DNA from 2 places in the Luteibacter aegosomatissinici genome. Region 2 is predicted to be linked to the other one. Evidence: predicted binding sites of a transcription regulator. Region 2 holds the regulator's gene; the other holds the start of a gene.

Region 1 (4,184 bases), 1.6 Mb from region 2:
CGCTGGCCTGCACCGTCTCGCTCAGGCCACGGCGCGCATCCTGGTAAGTGACATTGGGCTGGGTGGGATCACGTGCCGCATCGAGCACCTTCAACGCAAACGGCTTGCCATCCGGGCACTGGTAGCTCACGACCTGGCGCGACCCATCGACAAGATGCACCTCGCGATAGAGGACCGGGCCGCCATCGCGGGGGCTGGCATCGCCGGCGTAGCGATCGGCAGCGTGTGCTGGCAATGCGCAGGTGGCGAGCACGGCGAGGGTCAGGCGTTTCGTCGTCATAGGGGAATCCCAGGCAGGCGGAGCGCCGTGATTGGCATACGTGGCGGAGGGTGACCCGGACGCGGTCGCGTTTTCGTGACGGCCGTTCGTGTTATAGATCCCGTGCACAAACGCCATGGGAATCCTAACGCATGCCAGGCACCACGCCCGCCGAGCGGGATGCGCTGAACGACCTGCTACGGCGCACGGGCGCCCGGGACCAGAAAGCCTTCGAGGCCTTGTACAACGCCACCTCGCCGCGCCTCTATGGTGTGTGCATGCGCCTGGTGGGCGACCGCGCCGAGGCCGACGAAGTCTTGCAGGAGGCCTACGTTACCGTGTGGCGCCGGGCAGGCTCGTTCGATCCCTCCCTGTCCAGCGCCTTCACCTGGCTGGTGACCGTCGTCCGCAACAAGGCCATCGATCGCCTGCGTCAGCGACCTGGCGCCGTGGCGGTCACCGATGTGGCATGGGAGGCCATCGTCGATCCCGAGCCGGGCCCGGCGGCACGCGCCGAGGCTGGCGACGCGTACGGCCGCCTGCGCACCTGCCTGGATCAGCTGGACGCCCCCCAGCGCCGCTCCATCCGTGAAGCCTTTTTTGGCGGCGCCACGTATAACGAACTGGCAGACCGCGCCAAGGTGCCGCTGGGCACCATGAAAAGCTGGATTCGCCGCGGCCTGATGCAGTTGCGTGCGTGCCTGGGCTCATGAATACGACCTTCGATAACGACAAGGACAACCTCCGCTACGCGGAATACGTGCTCGGCCTTCTCGATGCCGATGCACGTGCCGCGGTGGCCCGGGAGATCGCCGACCAGCCCGAGGCAGAGGCTGCCGTGGCCGTGTGGCAGGCGTGGCTTGCGCCGCTGGCCATCGAAGTAGCGGCCGTCGACCCGCCGCAGCACGCGTGGGAGGGCATCTGCCGCCGCCTTGGCCTGGCCGAGCCGCCACGCCCGAGCCTGTGGGACAGCCTGGCGTTGTGGCGATGGATCGGCGTCGGGGCATCGGCGCTGGCCGCATGCCTGCTCGTGCTGACTTTCAACCGCACGCCGCAGGTACCACCCGCTGCGCATAGCCCCGCCGTGCTCATGGTGTCCACGCTCGCAGGTAACGATGGCGTGGCCGCGTGGACCGCGACCATGGACGTCGATCGTCGCGAACTGCTGGTGGTGCCCGCGAGCCCCAAGCCCACCGCCGCCGGGCACGATACAGAGCTGTGGCTGATCCCCGCCGGGGGCACACCCATCTCGGTGGGCACGTTCCCCGCACAGGACGCCAAGCGCTTCACGCTGCCCAAAGCCGTCCTGGACCGCCTGGGCCCCACGGCGGCGCTCGCTGTATCGGTGGAACCCACCGGCGGCTCACCCACGGGCCAGCCCACCGGCCCGGTGATCGCCAAGGGCAGCATCCGGGCGGCGTGAGCCTTCACATTTGTCGAGAAACGCGCCCTAAGATATTGAGCGCTGGGCTCAACTTTGCCGCGAGCCCGCCGATATGACCATAGCGTTGCAGGCAGGGGGCATTGAGCACGCCATGAAACTCGTCATTGCCGCGATGGTCATCCTCGCGGTCCACGCTAGCGCGCTGGCGGTCACGCCGGCCGGCGGCATGGCGATCTCGTACGGCTTTTTCTTCGCCGCCTCGATCGCGGCCATGTCCAGCACGGTGCTGGCCTGGCACCGCTCGGGCACACCGCGGGACAGCCGTTGGTGGCTGCTGCTGGGCAGCCTCATGCTCTGGACCGTGGGCATGTCCCTGTCGGCCCGGCAGAACTACGTGCTGGATAATTCCAACCCGGCACCGGGCGACAGCATGTTCTTCTACATCCTGTACGTCCTGCCGGTGCTCGTTGCGGTGTCGTCGGCGCCGGTGGCCGCGCGCAAACGCTGGGCACTGGCGATCGACCTGGTGCTGGCCGCCCTCCTTGGCGTGCTGTTCTACGTGCGCACGTTCTCCATCGTCTCGCTCGAAGGCGCCATGGGCCCCCAGCAGGCCATCGATGTCGCGCACATGCTCGATTTCGAGAACGTATGCCTGGCCGTCGCGGCGTTGCTGCGCTTCCTCGCCACCGATCGCGCCGATGACCACTATTTCTTCCGCGCGGTCATGGCGTTCTTCGTCTGCTACGCAGCGTCCGGGTATTTCTACAACCACTACGTCGCCCTCGGCGGCCACCCCGATTTCGGTGATTCGCCGTGGGACGCCTTGCTGGATGTACCGTTCCTCGCGCTGTGCATCGCCACGTTGTCGCGCAAGCCGCAACGCCACTGGCACCCGCCGGTGTACCTCATTCGCTTTGTCCAAAGTGCCAGCCCCACTTTCCTCGCCATGAGCGTGCTCGGGTTCGGCCTCATGGTGATCCCGGGCTACCCCTCGCTGGGCATCGCCGGGGCCATCGCGGCGGTGATCGGCATTGGCCTGCGCGGCACGCTGGCCCAGGTGGACCTGGTGGAAGAAGAATTCCGCCTGTCGCGCAGCCGTGACGAACTGGAGGGCCTCGTCTTCGTCGATAGCCTGACCGGGCTGGCCAACCGCCGCGCGCTGGATGAACGCCTGCTCCGCGAGTGGCACCGCCCCGGCCAACGCGAGCCCATTGCGCTGTTGATGATCGATGTCGATTTCTTCAAGGAGTACAACGACCGCTACGGCCATTTGGCCGGCGATGACTGCTTGCGTGCACTGGCTTCGACCCTGGTATCGCGTGGGTTGCGCGTAGGCGATTTCGTGGCCCGTTTCGGCGGCGAGGAGTTCGCCGTGGTCGCGCCGGGTACGCGATTGATGGAAGCCATGGCACTGGCCGAGGACCTGCGTGCCCAGGTGCAAGCCCAGGATATCGTCCATCCACGCAGCCCGTTCGGCGTGCTGACCATCACCATCGGCGTCGCGGCAATCCAGGCCAGTACCGCTGGCGGCCCGCTGGAGCTGCTCAACGCGGCCGACCGGGCCCTGTACCGCGCCAAGCACAACGGCCGTAACCGCGTGGGTGGGCCCAGCGAGGCTCGCCTGGAAAATTCAGTGCGCGCCGGTTAACCCCGTTTGCCCTGTTGCTCCGTTTCATCTGCATGCCCCCAAGGAGGCCATGCACGATGAACACGCTACGCATCACCCTTTCCCTGCTCTTCACCGGCCTGGTGGTTGCCGCCGGCGCCGCCGGTGCCGAGCCGCCGCAGGCGCGCCACCCGACGCCGGCGCCGCCCGTGCCCGAAGCGGATACGAACTGCGCCACCCTCACCGATGCCGGCTATGGCTATGGTGCACCCATGCCACCCAGGGTTCGCCCGCAGGTGCGTCGTGACGCGCGTGCCGCCGGGGCGCCCGCCGTGGCCCAGGAAGCACTGGGTTACGCAGGGCCGGTGGCGCTGGCCGCACCACCGCCACCGCCTGCTCCGCCCGCGCCAGGCACACCGGCGATGAACCAGCCCACGGCAAAGGTCATGGCCAGCGCACCGGTGATGGGCTACATGGGCGCCGTGGCCATGCAGGATGTGGACACCAGCCGTTACGCACACCGCGACACCAACCCGGTGCACCAGGCCGCGGCCGACCCGGTATCCACTTTCAGCATCGATGTGGATACCGGTTCCTACACCAACGTGCGCCATCTGCTGAACCAGGGCCAGCTGCCGCCGGCCGACGCGGTGCGTAGCGAAGAGTTCATCAACTACTTCAACTACGGCTACACCGCACCAAAGGATCGCTCGCGCCCGTTCACCGTGACCACCGAGTTCGCGCCTTCACCGTGGAACCCGAACCGGCAGTTGCTGCTCGTCGGCATCCAGGGCTACACCGTGCCAGCCAGTGAGATACCAGCCGCGAACCTCGTGTTCCTCGTCGATGTTTCCGGCTCGATGAACGAGCCCGACAAGCTGCCGCTGCTCAAGGCCTCGCTGAAGCAGATCGTGCCGAAGCTGCGCGCCCAGGAC
Region 2 (4,184 bases):
CGATACGGCGGGCCTGGCTGGCAACGACCCGAAGCTGCAGCAGCAGTTCGAGACGCTCCGGGCCATGGCCGATGTGCGTGTCTGCCTCGTGCTGGCCGCCAACGCGCAGGCCCAGGCGATTGATAACGCCGTGCGCGCCTATGCGCCGCTCAATCCGCAGAGCGCCATCCTGACCAAACTCGACGAGGCGCCGCTGCTGGGCGGCGCACTGTCAGCCCTTATCCGGCATGGCATGCCGTTGGACTACACCACGGATGGCCAGCGCGTGCCTGAGGACATTGCCTCCGCCGACGCGCGCAAGCTGGTCTGCCTGGCAGCCCAGATGCTCAAACAGCGCAACGACGAACCGGATGACGCCATACTTGCCGATCGTTTCGGCTTCGCGTCCGCCCCGGCCCTGGCCTGATCGCAGAACGTAACGAACGTGACTACGGCAACCGCAACCGCAACTTCTTTCACGGCAGTGAATTCCTTCATGACCACACACGTCGACAACTCCCAGGCCGCCGGACTCAACTGGCTCGCCGACCGCCGGCCCACGCGCAGCATCGCGATCGCGGGCGGCAAGGGCGGCGTGGGCAAGACCACGGTGGCCGTGAACCTCGGCATGGCCCTGGCCATGGGGGGCCGCGACGTCCTCCTGCTGGATGCCGACCTCGGCATGGCCAACATCGATGTGCTGCTGGGCCTGCAGCCCACCCGCCACCTGGGTCATATGCTGGAAGGCGCCTGCGCCATCGAGGATCTGGTGCTCGAAGCGCCGCATGGCCTGAAGGTGATCCCGGCCACGTCGGGCACGCGCCGCATGGCCCAGTTGCCCAACATCGAGCATGCCGCGGTCATTCGCGCCTTCGACGAATACCCGCTGGCGCCGGAATACCTGATCGTGGATACCGCGGCCGGCATTTCCGACAGCGTGTCGATGTTCGCCGCCGCCTCGGACGAGGTCGTGGTCGTGGTCTGCGACGAACCGGCTTCGCTGACCGACGCCTATGCACTGATCAAGGTGCTGTCGCGCGAGTTCGCGGTGAACCGTTTCCGCATCGTGGCCAACATGGTCCGCCATGCGCAGGAAGGGCGCCAGCTGTTCGAAAAGCTTTCCCGGGTGACCAACCGCTTCCTGGATGTGTCGCTCGATTTCATGGGCATGGTGCCGCACGACGAGTACCTGCGCCAGGCGATCCGCCGCCAGTCGGCAGTGGTCGAAGCCTGGCCGAGCAGCCGTTCGGCGGTGGGATTCAAGAATTTGGCCAGGTCGGTCGATACATGGGGTGAACCCGAACCCCGTGGTCAGGGTCGCATCGGCTTTTTTGCCGGGCGTGAGCACGTGGGGGGAGGGCTGCCGTTGTGAGTGTCGCGAGCGAATACCTTGAAATCACTAAGGTTCCGGCCGATCAACTGGTAAAAACGCATGCGCCGCTGGTGCGCCGGATCGCCTATCACCTGATGGGCCGCCTGCCGCCCAGCGTCGATGCAAACGACCTGATGCAGGCTGGCATGATCGGTTTGCTTGAGGCGGCAAGGAATTATTCGCCGACGCGCGCGGCCAGCTTCGAAACCTATGCGGGTATCCGCATACGTGGCGCCATGCTGGATGAACTGCGCAAGACGGACTGGACCCCGCGCTCTGTCCACAGGAAATTGCGCGAGGTGGCGGAAGTAACGAGGCAGATTGAGAACGAAACCGGTGGCGATGCCGACGATCTTGAGGTGATGAAGCGCCTCGGCATCGACGCCATGGAATACAACCAGATCCTGGCAGACGCGGCGAGCGCGCGGTTGCTGAGCCTGACGGCGCCCGAGGGCGACGAAGGTTCCGCCATCGACGTTGCCGACCCGGACGCTTCGGGCCCGGATGGCTTGTTCGAGCAGGACGGCATGCGCAGCGCGCTCGCCGAATCGATCGACGGGCTGCCCGAGCGCGAAAAGCTGGTGATGTCGCTGTACTACGATGAAGAACTCAACCTGAAGGAAATCGGTGCGGTGCTGGGAGTTAGCGAATCGCGCGTGTGCCAGATCCATGGCCAGGCCCTGATCCGTCTCCGGGCTCGCATGTCGGGTTGGAAAGACAAACACTAAGAAATACGCGGCTGTAAGGCGGAGAGCGCTTTGGACAAGAACATGAAAATCCTCGTGGTGGACGATTTCTCCACCATGCGGCGAATCGTCCGTAACTTGCTGGTAGAGCTGGGTTTCACCAACACGCTCATCCAGGAAGCGGAGGACGGTAACGCGGCGCTGGCACTGCTGCGCTCGCAGCCGATCGATCTGGTGGTCACCGACTGGAACATGCCGAACATGACCGGCATCGACCTGCTCCGGGCCATCCGCGCGGACGCCAACCTGAAATCGCTGCCGGTGCTGATGGTGACCGCCGAGAACAACCGCGACCAGATCATTGCCGCCGCGCAGAGCGGCGTGAATGGTTACGTCGTGAAGCCGTTCACGGCTGTCACGCTCAAGGAAAAGCTCGACAAGATCTTTGAACGCCTCGCCGCGGCCGCGGGCTAAGGGACTAACATGAATACGATGATTTCCGCTGGCCAGGACGTGGCACCCGAACTGCGCGAGCTACTCGATGCCGACGACAGCGCGGCCTTCGAGCAAGCGCTCGATCGCCTGCTGCGCAGCCGCGAACAGCATTTGTTCCTGGCCCTGGGCCACCTCGCACGCGACCTGCACGAATCCGCCCGCCGCCTTGCTTCGGATATTTCCAGCGATGGCGTGCCTGGCACCATGAGCGATGCGCGCAAACACCTGCGCGATGTGCTCGAGATGAGCTCGCAGGCGGCGCATCGCACGCTCGACTTCAGTGAGAAACTTCGCCCGCAGGCACAGGCGCTCGCCAGGCAGGCCGACGAGCTTCTCGTGCTCGACCAGGCCGATCCCGCATTCACCGCCAATGCCACGTCGCTGGCGGTGCGCGTGGGTGATTTTGCCCAGAACTGCGATATCGGCTTCGGCGAAATGGTGGAAGCGCAGTCCTGGCAGGATCTTTCCGGCCAGCGCGTTGCCCAGGTCGAGGCCTTCATGGCCAAGGTCGAAAACTCGCTGGTGGAGCTGGTGCGCCTGACCGGTTCGCTGGCAGGTGCCAATGCGCCCGCCGCCGACAAGGTCAGCCAGGACGAAGTGGATCGCCTGCTCAGCGAATTCGGTTTCTGAGCCCGCCATGAGCGTGGAGCTGGACAACGAGCTGCTCAACGTCTTCCTGATCGAGGCCCGCGAACTACTTGAGACCCTGGGCGAACAGCTCGTGGATCTCGAGGCCTCGCCGGAGGATAGCGAGCTCCTGAACGCGGTGTTCCGTGCGTTCCATACCGTGAAGGGCGGTGCGGGCTTCCTTGGCCTGAACGCCATGGTGGAACTGTGCCACCGTGCGGAGGATCTGCTGAACGAGGCGCGTAATGGCGCGCTCGTGCTCAATGCTGCCTTGATGGATGCCTTGCTCGAGTCGCTCGATCTGCTGAACGACATGATGCGTGCGGCCGATGCCGGGGTGCCGGCCGAGCCTGCGCCGCGTTCGCTGCTCGATCGCCTGGTCGTACCCGGCCGCGCGGCATCGGCGGCGCCGGTCGCGCTCGCCGTACCTGTCAGCGCGCCAAAGGCCGCTGCGGTATCGGCACCAGCCAAGGCGTACGACCCCATCGAAGATGAGTTCGAGGCGATGCTCGACGCAGCGCGCACCGAACGTGCACCTGCACCGGTTGAGTCCGGCACCATCTCCGACGACGAATTCGAATCGCTGCTCGATTCGCTGTACGGCACGGGCGCCCCCGGTGCCGATGCCGTGGCGCCCGCCGAGCCGGTTGCAGAAGCGGCCGCCCCCGCGCCCGAAAGCAACACTATCAGCGACGACGAGTTCGAAGCGTTGCTCGACCAGCTCTACGGCACCGGCGCCCCCAGCGGCACCGCTGACCCATCGGCAGCCGCACCGTCCGCGAATGGCGAAACCCCTCTAGGAGCGGGCTCGCCCGCGATCAACGACGCCCCTGCTCACACGTCGCCCGCAGCCACTCCGATTGCCGCGACGTCGCCGGTCGAAGCACCAGCCGTTACAGCGACCAAACCGAAACCCGCGCCCGCCACCGAAAAACGTCAACCCACTGCCGCCGCCGACACCACGGTCCGCGTCGACACACACCGCCTCGACAGCCTGGTCGATGCGGCCGGCGAACTCGTCCTGG

What was found. Region 2 encodes FliA, which starts transcription of late flagellar genes. Its sites were predicted from a motif close to TAAAGTTTNNCNNNCNNNGGCCGATAA; they were not measured.
Region 1: a site for FliA is predicted at 1,731-1,757, ahead of L2Y97_RS09390 (GGDEF domain-containing protein). Genes of this name have one in related genera too.

The regions. Positions count from the first base shown of each region.
Region 1 is NZ_CP095742.1:2,094,942-2,099,125, reverse strand. It holds gene L2Y97_RS09405 (hypothetical protein) at 1-280, opposite strand, end outside; gene L2Y97_RS09400 (sigma-70 family RNA polymerase sigma factor) at 412-972, shown strand; gene L2Y97_RS09395 (anti-sigma factor) at 969-1,682, shown strand; gene L2Y97_RS09390 (GGDEF domain-containing protein) at 1,795-3,291, shown strand; gene L2Y97_RS09385 (vWA domain-containing protein) at 3,348-4,184, shown strand, end outside.
Region 2 is NZ_CP095742.1:3,719,616-3,723,799, reverse strand. It holds gene flhF (flagellar biosynthesis GTPase FlhF) at 1-406, shown strand, start outside; gene L2Y97_RS16725 (MinD/ParA family protein) at 476-1,351, shown strand; gene L2Y97_RS16720 (RNA polymerase sigma factor FliA) at 1,348-2,079, shown strand; gene cheY (chemotaxis response regulator CheY) at 2,110-2,511, shown strand; gene L2Y97_RS16710 (protein phosphatase CheZ) at 2,521-3,162, shown strand; gene L2Y97_RS16705 (chemotaxis protein CheA) at 3,170-4,184, shown strand, end outside.